Regions from separate parts of the Streptomyces sp. NBC_00252 genome, predicted to be linked through region 1. Evidence: riboswitches for the same ligand, from Rfam matches in the RefSeq annotation. Region 1 holds a riboswitch; the other holds the start of a gene.
The links. Region 1 has a riboswitch for cyclic di-AMP ahead of OHT77_RS07445 (LysM peptidoglycan-binding domain-containing M23 family metallopeptidase). Riboswitches for the same ligand answer to the same signal wherever they lie in the genome.

Region 1 (7,757 bases):
CGCGCGCGGGGCTGACGCTCGTCGCCGTCGCCGACATCAAGGGCACGATCGTGAACCCGGGCGGCCTGGACATCGACGCGCTGCTCTCGGCCCGGGACGCGTACGGCACCGTGGACCGTTCCGTGCTGCGCCCGGGCGACCTCGAACTGCCCGGTGAGGACTGGCTGTCGGTCGAGGCGGAGGTGCTGGTCCCGGCGGCGGTGTCGTACGCGATCGACACCACCAACCAGCAAGGAATCACGGCCCGTTGGATCGTCGAGGCCGCGAACATGCCGGTCCTCCCGGAGGCGGAGGAACTGCTCTCCGCGCGCGGGGTCGTCGTTCTGCCGGACGTGGTCGTGAACTCCGGGACGAACGCCTGGTGGTGGTGGACCCTGTTCGGCGACATCGGCGCGGACGCGGGCGAGGCGTTCGCCCACACCAGGCGGTCGATGCGTGCCCTGATCGACCTGATGCTGGCCCGCGCGGAGACCGACGGCACCACTCCGCGCGCCGCCGCGCACGCGATCGTCGCGGACCGGCTGCCGGTCATCGCGGAACGGTTCGGCTGGTACCGGTGACGTACGGGGCAACACCCCTATGGGCAACGGATTAGGGTGACGGCGTGGCGAGAGTGCGGTTGAGCGTGGCGGAGCGGCGGGCGGAGTTGCTGCGCGCCGCCGTGGAGCAGATCGAGGCGCGGGGCGTGGCGGCGGTCAGGATCGCCGACGTGGCCTCGGCGCTCGGGGTGAGCAACGCGCTGGTGCTCTATCACTTCTCGACCAAGGAGAAACTGGTCGCCGCCGCGTTCGCCTTCGCCGCCGAGGACGACCTCGCGCATCTGCGCAAGCTGCTCGGCCGCCGTACGACCGCGCTGCGCCGGCTGCGGGCCGCGGTGCGCTGGTACGCGCCGACCGGGCCGGCCAAGGGCTGGCGGCTGTGGATAGAGGGCTGGGCGGCGGCGCTGCGCGAACCCGCTCTCCTGGACGTCACGCGCGATCTCGACCGGCAGTGGAAGCAGGCCCTCGCGGAGGTCGTCGCCGAGGGGGTGACCGCGGGCGAGTTCCACTGCCCGGACCCGGGCGGCGCGGCCCTGCGCCTCACGGCCCTCCTCGACGGCCTCGCCGTACAGATGACGGCGTACGCGGGAACGGTGTCCCGGGCGCGCGCCCTGGAGTGGGTCGACGAGGCGCTCGCCCGTGAACTGGGGCTCGACCGGGCCGCGTTGACGACGCCCTGATCGGCCTCTCCGTAGCGACTCGGTTCACTTCGCGGACCGTGACGACGGCGCCCGTGGCACGCAGCGCACCAGGAGCGACCGCCGTATCCCCTCGCCCCTCCTCAGGCCACCGCCCCGATCCGCATCTTGATGGCGTCGGGTGACAGTGCGCCCTTCGCCTCCACGTGGTCGCCGGAGGACTCGCCGCGCAGCCGGCGTCCGATCCACGGCACCAGGTACTCGCGCGCCCAGTGGACATCGTCGCGCCGGATGTCGAGCGGGCCGCGCGGCGGCAGCGGGGGCCAGGGCTGCTCCGGGTCGGCCGGGACCTCGACGCCGAGGACCTGTCCGGCGCGGAGCGCCACGCGCGTGTGCCCCTCGGGAGAGAGGTGCAGCCGGTCGCCGTCCCAGGCCCGCCGGTCCTGGATGGTCTTCAGGGACCAGAGGTCGAGCACCGGGCAGCCGTAGCGGTCGGCGATGGCCCGCACATGTCCGTTGTAGGTGGCGATCTTGCCGCGCAGGTGCTTGAGCACGGGCACGCCGCGGGTGTCGAAGCCGGTCGTCACCATGACGGTGCCGACGGCGCCGGTGAGGTCGGCCACCGCGCGCTCGAAACGCTCGGCGACCTCGTCGGGGTCGGTGCCGGGGCGGATGATGTCGTTGCCGCCCGCGCTGAAGGAGACCAGGTCGGGGCCGAGCTCCTTGGCCCGGGTGAGCTGGTCGGCCACGATCTGGTCGAGCAGCTTTCCGCGCACGGCGAGGTTGGCGTACGCGAAGTCGCCTTCGGGCCGGCGATCCGCGAGCAGTACCGCGAACCGGTCGGCCCAGCCGACCATCGCGCCGTCGGGCCCAGGGTCGCCGACGCCTTCGGTGAAGCTGTCCCCCAGCGCCACGTACGACCCGATCACTGATCTGCTGTCACTCTTCGAATCGTTAGCCACGGCAACCATAATTCACCCTCGCCTGTGACCTACGCGATCGTAATAAGGGGTTGACGGACGGTGAGATAAGCCACTTGTAAAGGGTTGTCCAAAGTCGGAATAACTCTCTGACCAGGTACGTTGACGGCGAAACTGCCATACGCCGAAGGCCGGACCCGGGGATCGGGGTCCGGCCTTCGGTGCTGTGGGGGGGGTGGCGTCGGGGCCTGGGGTCAGCCGACGGTGACCCCGTGCGAGCGGAGATAGGCGACCGGGTCGACGTCCGAGCCGTAGTACGGCGTGGTCCGGATCTCGAAGTGCAGGTGCGGGCCGGTCACATTGCCGGTCGCGCCGGAGAGGCCGAGCTGCTGGCCCTCGGTGACGGTCTGGCCGGCCGAGACGGAGAGCTGCGACATGTGGGCGTACTGCGAGTACTCGCCGTCCGCGTGCCGGATGACGACCTCGTTGCCGTAGGCGCCGTCGTAGGCCGCCGAGACGACCGTGCCCGCGGCGACCGCCTTGATGGTGGTGCCGGTCGGGACGACGAAGTCGACGCCCGTGTGGTAGCCGCTGGACCACATGCTGCCGGCGACGCGGTAGCCGGTGCCGATGGTGCCGCCGGTCACGGGAAGGCCGTAGCCGGTGGAGGTGCTGGTGGTGTCGGCGCTCTGCGTGGCCGACGACTTCTTGGAAGAAGAGGAGAACGAGGACGAAGTGCCGGACGACGTCGACGACTTGGTCGTGTCCGTCCCCCTCGTCGTGGCCTTCTCACCGAGGGAGAGCTTCAGGCCCGGGTGGATCAGCGACGGGTTGCCGCCGATGGCCTCGCGGTTGTCCTGATAGATCTTCTTCCAGCCGCCGGTGACGTCCTGCTCCTCGGCGATCTTCGAGAGATAGTCGTCCGACTTCACCGAATACGTGGTGACGCGCGCCGACTTGGCGGCGGTGGACTTCTCGGTCGCCGTCTTCTCGACCACCGGAACGGACTGAACCGCCTTTTCCGGAGCGGAAGTCGTGGTCGCGGCATGGGCGCCGGTGGCTCCCATGAGCGGAAGGGCGAGTGCCGCGCCGCCGGTTCCGGCGACGGCTATCGAGCGGGTGAAGCGCTGGGGCTTCGGGCGGCGGTGTTTACCCTTCGCGGGCATGACGAATTCCTCTCCGGCGCCTGCGAGGTGAGCTGTCGGGTTCGGGCTGGAGATGCCCGGCCGCGCACTGGGCGCGTCTTGACCCCAAGCCCGTTCCGGAGACCGGAACAGGCGTCGTACCTGTGGGTCCCCCGCTCCTGCCGCATACGGGTGAGTGGATGCGAAGTCCGGTCGGCGGCAGGACTGGGCGTCCGTCCGGATTGGTGGCGAACGTAAGCGAGGAAGACGCAAAGGGACAAGCAGGAGGTTCCACGGATTTGCGTTTCTTGTGATCCCTTGTGGGAATTCACAGTCACCCTCCGTGAATTCCCCCAGGACCCTGCCCTTCAATTCCCCTGTAAAAGCACGTCAATTACGTGAACATGACGAACGACGCACGGTCACGAATATGACGCTGCTCACGTACGCGACTCTCAGGTTCCTTTATTCCAGAGCGAGTTGGACGAAGGCTGCAATTGGGACAGAAGGATCAGATGCGACGCAGCCGGAGAACCATCGCATCCAGGTCACCGCGCAGCCCGGTCGGCAGTCCGTGGTGCAACAGCACGGCCCCTCGGTGCACTTCGCCCGTTTCGAGGCATTCGTACGACACTGTCGGGTCGAGTCCGCGCAGCCTGAGCGCCGGGAGGGGCTCGCCGTAGTGCTGCGCCTGGAGGAGGGCGAGGACGACGGTCTCGTCGCCGCGGACGTACTGCACGGCGCTGAGTCCACCGGTCGGCGGGCGCAGGCGGTACAGGTCGCCGTGCTGCACGAGGGGCCGGATCTCCTTGTAGAGGTCCACCCAGCGGCGGGCCTCGGCGAGCTCCTCCTCGGTCCACTCCGAGAGGTCGCCGCCCACGCCGAGCACACCGGCCATGGCGCTCACGAACCGGAAGCGCAGGCTGCTGACCCGGCCGTTGAGCTGGGTGTTGGGGCTGTCGGTGACCCAGGCGGCCATCACGCGCGCGGGGTGGATCTGGCTGAAGCCGTACTGGATGGCGAGCCGGTCCAGCGGGTCGGTGTTGTCCGAGGTCCACACCTGGTCCGTGCGGCTCATGATGCCGAGGTCGATCCGGCCGCCGCCGCCCGAGCAGGACTCGAAGGCGACGCCCGGGTGGGCCTCCCGCAACCGGTCCAACAGGCCGTACAGGGCGCGCACATGATCCACCCAGAGGCGCTGCGGGTAGGCCTCGCCCGGCCAGCCCGCGTCGGTGAAGCAGCGGTTGAAGTCCCACTTCACGTAGTCGATCGGGGCGCTGGAGAGGAGCCCGTCGAGCTGCTCCCACAGGTACTCCTGGACGTCCTCGCGGGCGAGGTTCAGGACGAGCTGGTTGCGGAACTCCGTCCGCTTCCGTCCTTCCTGGTACTGCACCCAGTCGGGGTGCGCGCGGTACAGGTCGCTGTCCGCGTTGACCATCTCGGGCTCGACCCAGATGCCGAACCGCATGCCCAGGGCGTGCACACGGTCGGCGAGGGGCTTGAGCCCTGCCGGGAAGCGGTCCGGGTTGGGCGTCCAGTCGCCGAGCCCGGCGCGGTCGCTGGTGCGGGCGCCGAACCAGCCGTCGTCCACCACGAACAGCTCGACCCCGACCGCCGCCGCCCGCCGCGCGAGCACCTCCTGCTGGTCCTCGGAGATGTCGAACTGGGTGGCCTCCCAGGAGTTGTAGAGCACCGGCCGGTCCTGGTCCGCGTCCGGGATGACGTACGTCCGCTGGTACGTGTGCCAGGTGCGGCTCGCGCCGCCGTGGCCGGTGTCGCTCCACAGGCCGGCGAAGACCGGGGTCGTGAAGGACTCCCCCGGCGCCAGGAGCAGCAGCCCGGAGTCGTCGTACCCGGCGCCGCCGGTGATCTGCACGCGCGCGTCCGGGAGTTGGGCCACGGCGAGCCGCCAGGACCCCGACCAGCCGAGGGCGCAGCCGTACACCTCGCCGCGCTCCTCGGTCGCGTCGGTGTCGAGGGCGACCCAGGGGAGGTGCTGGTGTCCGGTGTGGCCGCGGCGGCTGCCGATGACCTTCTCACCGTAGGTGAGGTCGGAGCGCACCAGCCGGGACTCGGCGGCCCACCGGCCGTGCAGCTGGGACAGCCGCCAGCCCTCGCGCTCGGGCAGCGTCCAGGTCGCGGAGTCCGCACGCAGCAGCTCCAGGGGCGCGGCCCCGTCGTTGCCGAGGGTCGTCCAGCGCTCTACGACGTCACCGCGCGTCCGGTAGTGCAGCGTGATCGCAAGGCCGCCGTCCCGGAAGCGCAGCCGCAGCTCGTCGCCCTCGGTGTCGTACCGCTCGAAGGTCCATTCCGTGCCGCGGCGCTCGGGCGTGCGCACGGAGAGGGCGGGGCGGGCGAAGCGGGGGCCACCCTCGACGGGGTACTCCTCGCGGCCGTCGAGCCGCGACTCGAAGGAGGAGGCGCCGGGCAGCGGCCGGGCCGCCAGTTCCTCGGCGTCGGCGAGTGCGATCGCGGGGCCCCAGTGCAGGTGGAGCAGCTCGTCCTGCTCGGTGAGATGGACGGCATAGCTGCTCGTCGGGCCCGACAGCACCCACGTACGGCCGTTCTCGGCGATCTCCAACATCAAGCCCCTCACAGATTCGAACAAGTCCGCTCAAGCACCAACATCATCAACGGCACGGGGCCTGCGAGGCAACGCCTGTGGACAACTCATTGCCTGGGGAACCCATGTCGTATCGTCGAGAACGTGCCCGCCGGTGAGCCGCGTCGTCGGGCCGAGTGGGAGGAGTCCTCGTGACGCAGCAGATTCCGTCGACCGAGCCGGAGTTGTCCGGAGTGCGCAATTTCCGGGACGTGGGCGGACTTCCGACGGTGGACGGACGCCGGGTGCGGCACGGGGTGCTGTTCCGCAGCGGCCACCTCGCGCACGCGACCGACGAGGACGCCGCGTTCCTCGGCTCGCTGGGCCTGCACACGATCTTCGACTTCCGTAACGCGTCGGACCAGAAGCTGGAGGGTCCCGACGTCGAGCTGCCGGGTGTGCGCAATGTGAATCTGCCGCTGAGCGACCCGGCGGACGGCTCCGAGTTCTGGAAGATGGTCCGCGACGGCGAGATGGAGCAGCTGCGCGAGATCCTCGGCGACGGCAAGGGCGCCGCCCGCATGGTCGCGTCGTACCGGACGATCATCAAGGAGCGCACCGCCGAGCACTCCCAGGTGCTGCGCTCCCTCGCGGACGACAGCGTCCCCGCGCTGATGCACTGCGCGGCGGGCAAGGACCGCGCGGGTCTGTCGATAGCCGTGACGCTGCTCGCCCTCGGCGTGGAGCGCGAGGCGATCGTGACCGACTACCTGGAGTCGAACGCGAAGCACCGTCGCTACAAGGTGCGCCGCAGCAGTTCCTCCGCCTCGGCCTACTCCCCCGAGGTGATGGAGCTCCTCAGCCCCCTCTTCGACGCCCGCGCCGAATATCTGACGGCGGCCTTCGAGACCGTCGAGGAGACCTGGGGCAGCGTGGACGCCTACCTGGAACAGGGGCTCGGGATCACCCCGGAGATCCGGGAGCGGCTGCGCGAGCGCCTGCTCGACTGAACCGGCCGAGGCTACCGGCCCGGCTCAACAGGCCGCCGTCGCGGGCTACTTGGCGCCCACGGAGAACAGCAGGTAGATGAAGGCCGCGAAGAGGTGGCCGACGGCGATGTAGATGATGAGCCGGATCCACAGGGCGCGCGGGAACTTGTCCTCGATGTTGTTGCCGCTCATGACGTCTCTCCGGTGATCGGGCCCAGGCACAGGGTGGCCGTGGGGCTCTGCAGCAGGGTGTGGACGAACAGGACCTCGACGCCGTCCTCGTCGGCGGCGGCGAGGCGGTGCGGGGTCAGCGAGTCGAAGTGGGCGCTGTCGCCCGGCGCGAGGATGTGCGCGGTGTCGCCGAGCCGCAGCCGCAGTCGGCCGGTGAGGACGTAGAGCCACTCCTCGCCGGGGTGCACGCGCACGATGTCGCCCTGGGAGCCGTGCGGGATGCGGACGCGCAGCGACTGCATCCCGCGGCCGGGGGCCCCGGCCTGCCAGTAGGTCCAGCCGCCCGCGCGGGTCGGTTCCATGTCGGCGGCGCGGACGACGGAGTCCCGGTCGGTGGCCGTCTCGCCGAGCAGATCCGAGACTGTCGTACCGTAGATGCGGGCGAGCGCGAGCAGCATCGGCAGCGAGGGCTGGCGCTGCCCGGTCTCCAGACGGGAGAGATGGGCGGGCGAGAGCCCGGCGGAGCGGGCGGCGGCCTCCAGGGTGAGGGAGGCGCGGCGGCGCAGCGCGCGGAGCTGTGGTGCGACGGTGGCCGGCAGGTCTTCGGCCGGCCCTGCCGACGGTTCCGGCCCGGTCTCGGAGGAGCTCATGTCCTCCATTCAGCCGGACTTTTGCCCCTGCGGCAAATTTCTTGCCTCAGGGGCAAAAACCTAGCGGTTGGCCACCGCCTGCTTCACCAGTGTCTTGCTGAAGTCCCACATCAGCCCGCCACCACTGTGCGCGTCGTCCATCACGGCGGTGAACGCGTCTACGAACCGGTCCACCTCACGCTCG
Region 2 (7,757 bases), 6.9 Mb from region 1:
CGCCCGCGAGCCGCGCGACCTCGTCGGCGTCCCCGCGCTCGTCCGGCCGTACACCCGTCTGGGCGGCCTTCAGGACGGCCACCGTGCGGCCGGACGCGAGCGCCGCCGCGGCGACCGCGGCCGTGGTGATCGTCTTGCCGACCTCCGTGCCCGTCCCTGTGATCACCAGTACCGGCATGTCATCCCTCCCGTGCCGCCGCGCACACCGCGCGGGTGATCCGCGCGAGGTCGGCGTCGCCCGTGACGTACGGCGGCATCGTGTAGACGAGGTCGCGGAACGGCCGCAGCCACACGCCCTCGCGGACGGCCGCGTCCGTCGCGGCCTCCATGTCGACGGCGTGGTCGAGCTGGACCACGCCGATGGCGCCGAGGACGCGGACGTCCTGGACGCCGGGGATCTCCCGCGCCGGTTCGAGCCCCTCTCGCAGGCCCGACTCGATGCGCTTGACCTCCGCCAACCAGTCCTGGTTCAGGAGGAGTTCGAGCGAGGCGCAGGCCACGGCCGCCGCGAGCGGATTGCCCATGAAGGTCGGGCCGTGGGCCAGGACCGGTACGTCGCCCCGCGAGATGCCCTCGGCCACGCGTGACGTGCACAGCGTCGCCGCCATCGTCATGTAGCCGCCGGTCAGCGCCTTGCCCACGCACATCACGTCCGGCGTCACCGCCGCGTGCTCCGCCGCGAACAGCGCGCCCGTGCGGCCGAAACCCGTCGCGATCTCGTCGAACACCAGCAGCACGTCATGCGCGTCGCACGCCTCGCGCAGCACCCGCAGATACGCGGGGGAGTGGAACCGCATCCCGCCCGCGCCCTGCACCACCGGCTCCACGATCACGGCGGCCAGTTCGTGCGCGTGCCGCCCGATCAGCTCGCGCACATGGTCGGCGTACGACTCCTCGTACTCGGCCGGTGGCGCGTCCGCGAACACCTGGCTCGGGAGCACCCCCGACCACAGCTCGTGCATCCCGCCCTCGGGGTCGCACACCGACATCGGCTGCCAGGTGTCGCCGTGGTAGCCGCCGCGCCAGGTCAGCAGGCGCTGCTTGGCCGGGCGGCCGAGCGAGCGCCAGTACTGCAGGCACATCTTCACCGCGACCTCGACCGACACGGAACCCGAGTCGGCGAGGAAGACGTGCTCCAGGCCGTCCGGAGACATGTCGACAAGGAGCTTCGCCAGCCGTACGGCGGGCTCGTGGGTGAGCCCGCCGAACATCACATGACTCATCCGGCCGAGCTGCTCGCGCGCGGCTTCGTTGAGCACGGGGTGGTTGTAGCCGTGGATCGCCGACCACCAGGACGACATCCCGTCGACCAACTCGCCCCCGCCGCCCGCCAGTCGGAGCCGCACCCCGCTCGCCGACTCCACGACGAGCGGTTCCTGCCGGCCCGGCATCGGACCGTAGGGATGCCAGACGTGCCGCCGGTCCAGCTCCAGCAGCTCCGGGACGGGCAGACGGCCGATCGGGTCAGGCATTGGGCGCGATGTCCGTTCCGGCACCTCGACGGCGTACGGAGACCAGGTCGCGGCGCAGCTCGTCGACCTGCGGCGCGGGGGCGGCCGCAGCAGCGGCAGCGGGAGCGGAACCGCAGACTCCGGCGCCCTCGTGCCCGCCGCAGCCGGCACCTTCGTGCGATCCGCAGCCGGCGCCCTCGTGAGACCCGCAGCCGCCCGCCGTCGCCCGGTGCTGCGGCAGGGTCACCTCGCCCGCGCCCTCCACCTCGAAGCCCGCGTCCGCGATCATCTCCAGGTCGGCGTGGCCGGCCTGGCCCTCGCTGGTGAGGTAGTCGCCGAGGAAGATCGAGTTGGCGAGGTTCAGGGCGAGGGGCTGCATCGTGCGCAGGTGGACCTCACGGCCGCCCGCGATGCGGACCTCGACGTCCGGGCAGACGAAGCGGACCATCGCGAGGATGCGCAGACAGCGCTGCGGGGTGAGGTGCCAGTCGGCCTCGAGCGGGGTGCCCTCCATCGGGATCAGGAAGTTCACCGGCACCGAGTCGGGGTCCAGGTCGCGGAGGGAGAAGACGACGTCGACCAGGTCCTCGTCCGTCTCGCCCATGCCGGCGATGAGGCCGGAGCAGGCGGACAGGCCCGCCGCGTGCGCCTTCTGCACGGTGTCGACGCGGTCGGCGTACGTGTGGGTGGTGGTGATGTCCCCGTACGTCGACTCGGACGTGTTGAGGTTGTGGTTGTAGGCGTCCGCGCCGGCCTCGCGCAGCCGGTCGGCCTGGCCGTCGGAGAGCAGACCGAGACAGGCGCACACCTCGACGCCCTCGTTCTGGTCCTTGATCGCCTTGATGGTGCCCGCGACCCGGTCCACGTCCCGGTCGGTCGGACCCCGGCCGGAGGCCACCAGGCAGACCCGCTTGGCGCCACCCGCCACACCGGCCGCCGCCGCCTTCGAGGCGTCGTCGGGTTTCAGCCAGGTGTACTTCAGGATGTCGGCCTTCGAGCCGAGCCGCTGCGAGCAGTACGAGCAGTCCTCGGGGCACAGGCCGGACTTGAGGTTGACGAGATAGTTGAGCTTCACCCGTCGGCCGAACCAGTGCCGGCGCACCTTTCCGGCCGCGGCCACGACATCCAGCAGGTCGTCGTCCGAGGTGGAGAGGACGGCGAGAGCTTCCGCGCGGGTCGGCAGCTCGCGCCGAAGCCCCTTGTCCACGAGCGTGTTCAGCAGGTCCATGAGGCCCGATCCTGTCCTACGGGACCGCCCGCGGCCAAGGAGAGAATGCACAAGACATGGAGCTGGGGGTGTGGGTATCACCACACCATGGGCGGCCGGTCGTCCGATTAGTGTCTGTGCACTGCCTACAAAAGCCCCGGAGGAACCATGGCGTTCGGCTGGATCGACGAGCAGGCGGAGCAGCGCCGCCGCGCCGGGCTCGTACGGACCCTGCGGCCCCGTCCCGCCGACTCACCGCTCCTCGATCTCGCGAGCAACGACTACCTGGGCCTGGCCCATCACCCCGAGGTCGTCGAGGGGGCCGCCGACGCGGCGCGGACCTGGGGAGGCGGGTCGACCGGGTCGCGGCTCGTCACCGGGACGACCGAACTGCATGCTCAACTGGAGCGAGAACTGGCCGAGTTCACCGGCTTCGAGGCAGCCCTCGTCTTCTCCTCCGGCTACGCGGCCAACCTCGCCGCGGTCACCACGCTCGCGCCGCACGGCTCGCTGATCGTCTCCGACGCGGGCAACCACGCCTCCCTCATCGACGGCTGCCGGCTGGCGCGGGGCGCCACCCAGGTCGTAGGCCACGCCGATCCGGACGGGGTGTGCAAGGCGCTGCGGACGCACGACGGGCAGGCCGTCGTCGTGTCCGACTCGGTGTTCTCCGTGGACGGCGACGCGGCACCGGTGGGCGCGTTCGCCGAGGTGTGCCGGGAGTTCGGCGCGGGGCTGCTGCTCGACGACGCGCACGGGCTCGGGGTACTGGGCGACGGCGGGCGCGGGGCGCCGTACGCGGCGGGGCTCGCGGGCGACGAGGACGTGGTCGTGACGGTCACGCTGTCCAAGTCGCTGGGGAGCCAGGGCGGTGCCGTGCTCGGGCCGGCGCGGGTCATCGACCATCTGGTCAACGCGGCGCGGACGTTCATCTTCGACACAGGGCTCGCGCCCGCCGCGGCCGGTGCGGCACTCGCGGCGCTCACCCTGCTGCGGCGCGAGCCCGAGCGGGCTGCCCGGGCGCGCGCCGTGGCGGGTGATCTGCACACGCGGCTGACCGCGGCGGGTCTGGAAGCGGTACGTCCGGACGCCGCCGTGGTCTCGGTGCGTGCGCCGTCCCCGGAGGCGGCCGTGCAGTGGGCGGCCGACTGCCGTACGGCAGGGCTGGCCGTGGGCTGCTTCCGTCCTCCTTCCGTGCCCGACGGCATCTCACGGCTCAGGCTGACCGCCCGAGCGGACCTCTCCGGGGCCGAGATCGAACGCGCTGTACGTGTGATCGGCGAGACGCGACCATGAGTCGGCGTGACACGGCCGTGCGTCGCTGACGGGCGGACAGATCAGTGGAACGCGGTGAGGAACCCCGTCCAGCTCTCGGGGGAGAACAGCAGGGCGGGTCCTTGCGGGTCCTTCGAGTCGCGTACGGCGAGCAGCCCCGCGCGGGGGCCTGAGCGCGGACGAGCCGCCTCGACGCAGTTGTTCGCTCCCGTGCTGTAGCTGCTGCGCAGCCACCGCACACCGGACAGTTCAGAACTGGAAGGTACGTTCCGAGGCAGTGCAGACATGGTGCCTCCTTACGCGCCGTCACCTATCCCGGCGATGTAATCCGACGAATCCTCGGGCGAAAGGGCGTGGAACTGAAGGGTGCTGAAGGCCTCGCTGTAGGCCTCTAGGTCTTCTTTCCGTTCGAGGTAGAGGCTACTCGTCAAGTGGTCGAGAACAACCACGTCCAGATCAGAAGTGCTCGGAAAGGAGAAAATAACGAAAGGCCCGGTGATGCCGATGTGCGCCCCAGCGGCGAACGGCAGTACCTGGAGCCGGACTTGGGGCAGCCGTGCCGCCTCCACCAGCCGGTCCAGCTGACGGGCCATCACACCGGGACCGCCCACCTCGCGGCGCAGCACCGCCTCGTCGAGGACCACGCTCAGCGCCAGCGGCGGATCGGCGCGCAGCACGTCCTGCCTGGCCATCCGCACCTGCACCAGCGCGTCGAGCCGCTCGGGCCCGTCGTTGTCGGGGCCTCCCACGGCCGCCCGGGTCACCGCCCGTGCGTACTCCGGCGTCTGCAGCAGACCGGGGACCACCGAGGTCTCCAGGGTGCGGAGCGTGCTGGCCTGTGACTCCAGACTGATGAAGTCCCGGTAGGCGGGCGGGAGTACACCGCGATAGGCGTGCCACCAGTGGTGCCGGCCGCCGACGTCGTCGGAGCCCGCGAGCACCAGGAGCATGTCCCGAAGTTGTGGGTCACCGACCTGATAGGCGTCCAGAAGTAACCGGACGTCAGGTGGTTTCACGCCACTCGCCCCGGTCTCGATCCGGCTCACCTTCGACTGGTGCCAGCCCACGAGCCGGGCCGCCTCTCCGCTGGTGAGCCCCGCCTCCGCACGCAACGCGCGGAGTTCGGCGCCCAGTTTCCGGCGGCGCACCGCGGGACCGTACTGCATGGGTTTCTCCTTACTCCTTCCGAGCCGCCCAAATACGGTCTGAGGTCGCAGAGTTCACCGCTTCGAGCGACAGATATATGCATATCTTGGTGGATCGGCACCGTTACCGCCGAGCTAATGGCAGTCTGGCGAAGAAGCACCAGTCCGGGACCGTACTCGAACCATCCGCGCCGTGACGGACACCGGTCCCGCGGGAAAGGGACGACCGCGCCATGGCAGACCATCTGGAAGCATCCGTCACTCTGCCGAGCGATCCGGCCTCGGTGTCCGCCGCCCGCACCTATGTCGTCGGAACCCTGGTCGAATGGGGCCTCCCGGCGGACACGGAGGCCGCCGACACCATCCGTCTCATCGTGTCGGAACTCGCCACCAACGCCGTACAGCACACCTTCGGCCAGTCACCCACCTTCACGGTGGACATCGAGCTGGAGCGTGACGAACACCTGCGCATCGGGGTCACCGACAGCCACCCCCGCTTCCCCAAACGCCTGCCGGCCGCCGTCCAGCAGGACAACGGCCGGGGCATGGTGATCATCCGCTGGCTGACCGCGGAGTGCGGCGGCAAACTCAGGGTCCGGCCCACCCGCGAGGGCGGCAAGACCGTCTCCGTCGAGGTGCCCTGGACCGTCCCGGCCCGGCCGGTGACCGCCGCGGGCCAGCAGGAGCCGTAGAACGGCTTCCTGAAGGGCCTCCGGACACCCGAGGGGGTGGCGGCCCGTCAGGTGGCCGCCACCCCCTCGGGAGATTCAGCGCGGGTCAGCTGACCCGGCCGTACCAGACGCTCTTGGTCCAGATCTTCTGCAGCCGCACCACGTCCCCGGTCTTCGGGGCGTGCCAGATCTTTCCCTTCCCGGCGTAGATGCCGACGTGGTAGACGCTGGAGCCCGAGTGGAAGAACACGAGATCCCCGGCCTTGCGGCTCTTGGCCGAGATGTGGTGGGTCTTGTTGTACTGCTGGGCAGCCGTACGAGGCAGCTTCTTGCCCGCCTTCTTGTACGAGTACAACGTGAGCCCGGAGCAGTCGAAGCGGCCCGGTCCGGTGGCCCCGTACCTGTACGGAGCGCCCTTCTTGGACGCCGCGACCTGGAGTGCCTTCGTCGCGGGTGTCGCGGCCGCGGCGTCGGATGCGACGCCCGGTATCACGACGGAGCCGCCCACGGCGGCGATGGCGAAGGCCGAGGCCGTACCGGCCCTGACCATCAGCGACGGGACACGATTGAGCGCAGTCATGCGCAACCCTTCGTCAGCCGCCTGTGAAGGATGACCTGTCGGATTCGGGCTGGCGAAGTTGCCCGGCCGCTGACGCGGCTTCACCCCAAGGGCTGCTCGACCCGGTCATGGCGTGACCGTCCCGGCGACCCGTCGTGCTTGGGTCCTCCACTCCTGCCGATGCAATCCTGTCGACCTGTCATCCGGGTGGCGGCAGGACTCGGCGTCCGCCCGGATCGCCCCGCCGCTGCGGCGGGGTCTTGTCGTCAGACAGGGATCTTCACCTATGCATGTCCGAAAATCCCAACGGAACCGGGGATTTGTGGGGTTACTCACCACTCACCCGTTCGGGTGGACACCCCCGTGTTCGAGCGGGTGTCGACGCGGGTGCACCCCTCGGACCAGCACCGGAACACCTCAGGAGCCCTCCGGACTACGCGTGTTGCGCAACCCGGGACGCCTCGCGGACGGAGGAACGACTACGCCGATCGGGGGTACGCCGTTCGGCTCGTTTCGCCTCCGCCCGGGACGGCTCCCGGTCCCTCAACTGTCGGAGGGCGCGGGGATGGTGACCCGCGCCGTGCGGCGCTCCCCGTCCAGCACGCGCAGCGCACGCGCCAGGGTGGGGGCGTGCAGCTCGGTCTCGCCCCGCTGGTGCATCAGCGCCAGCGCGTCCCGCAGCTCGGCGGCCTTCGCCACGAGCGCCTGAGCGGCCCTCAGACCACGGTACGTGTCACCGTCGTGCGCCGGGTTGATACGGCCCAGCAGGTCGGCCACATCCAGATAACGGTCGATCAACTCGCCCTCGGCGCGCGTCAGTGCGGGCAACGGCGGCAGTTCCGGCGGCAGCATCGTCGGCTCACTCCCCGCCCGGCTCGGCGAGCGAGGTCTTGCGGGTCGTCACGATCCGGTCCACCAGCCCGTATTCCAGGGCCTGTTGGGCATCCAGGATGCGGTCGCGCTCGATGTCCGCGCTCACCTGCTCCACCGTCCGGCCCGTGTGCAGGGCGAGCAGGGACTCGAGTTGGGACCGGGTGCGCGCCAACTCCTCGGCCTGGATGGCGAGATCACTCGCCTGACCCTGGATCGGCTCCGGCAGCGAGGGCTGGTGGATCACCACTCGCGCACCCGCCAGCGCCGACCGCTTGCCCGGCGTGCCCGCCGCCAGCAGCACCGCAGCGGACGAGCCGGCCTGCCCCAGGCAGACCGTCTCCACGTCACAGCTGACGAACCGCAAGGTGTCGTAGATCGCGGACATCGCGGTGAACGATCCGCCGGGCGAGTTGATGTACAGCGAGATGTCCCGGTCGGGCGCCTGGTACTCGAGGCGCATGAACTGGGCCATCACGTCGTTCGCCGAGATGTCGTCGATCGGTGTCCCGAGGAAGACGATCCGCTCCTCCAGCAGCTTCGAGTACGGGTCGAGGGTCCGGTGGCCCGAGCTGGTGC

Region 2: it holds a riboswitch for cyclic di-AMP, as region 1 does, so the genes downstream of both, OHT77_RS37985 (C40 family peptidase) here and OHT77_RS07445 (LysM peptidoglycan-binding domain-containing M23 family metallopeptidase) in region 1, are expected to answer to the same signal.

What each region holds. Positions count from the first base shown of each region.
Region 1 covers NZ_CP108087.1:1,703,760-1,711,516, forward strand. Annotated here, with positions in the region: gene OHT77_RS07430 (Glu/Leu/Phe/Val dehydrogenase dimerization domain-containing protein) at 1-560, shown strand, start outside; gene OHT77_RS07435 (TetR/AcrR family transcriptional regulator) at 605-1,219, shown strand; gene OHT77_RS07440 (SGNH/GDSL hydrolase family protein) at 1,321-2,106, opposite strand; gene OHT77_RS07445 (LysM peptidoglycan-binding domain-containing M23 family metallopeptidase) at 2,352-3,263, opposite strand; cyclic di-AMP (ydaO/yuaA leader) riboswitch at 3,268-3,430, opposite strand; gene OHT77_RS07450 (alpha-galactosidase) at 3,733-5,805, opposite strand; gene OHT77_RS07455 (tyrosine-protein phosphatase) at 5,976-6,773, shown strand; gene OHT77_RS07460 (DUF6126 family protein) at 6,819-6,944, opposite strand; gene OHT77_RS07465 (helix-turn-helix domain-containing protein) at 6,941-7,573, opposite strand; gene OHT77_RS07470 (aspartate aminotransferase family protein) at 7,634-7,757, opposite strand, start outside.
Region 2 covers NZ_CP108087.1:8,560,592-8,568,348, forward strand. Annotated here, with positions in the region: gene bioD (dethiobiotin synthase) at 1-178, opposite strand, end outside; gene OHT77_RS37955 (adenosylmethionine--8-amino-7-oxononanoate transaminase) at 180-1,472, opposite strand; gene bioB (biotin synthase BioB) at 1,465-2,679, opposite strand; gene OHT77_RS37965 (8-amino-7-oxononanoate synthase) at 2,827-3,954, shown strand; gene OHT77_RS37970 (DUF397 domain-containing protein) at 3,996-4,220, opposite strand; gene OHT77_RS37975 (helix-turn-helix domain-containing protein) at 4,230-5,099, opposite strand; gene OHT77_RS37980 (ATP-binding protein) at 5,312-5,770, shown strand; gene OHT77_RS37985 (C40 family peptidase) at 5,856-6,329, opposite strand; cyclic di-AMP (ydaO/yuaA leader) riboswitch at 6,333-6,512, opposite strand; gene OHT77_RS37990 (hypothetical protein) at 6,852-7,160, opposite strand; gene OHT77_RS37995 (ATP-dependent Clp protease proteolytic subunit) at 7,168-7,757, opposite strand, start outside.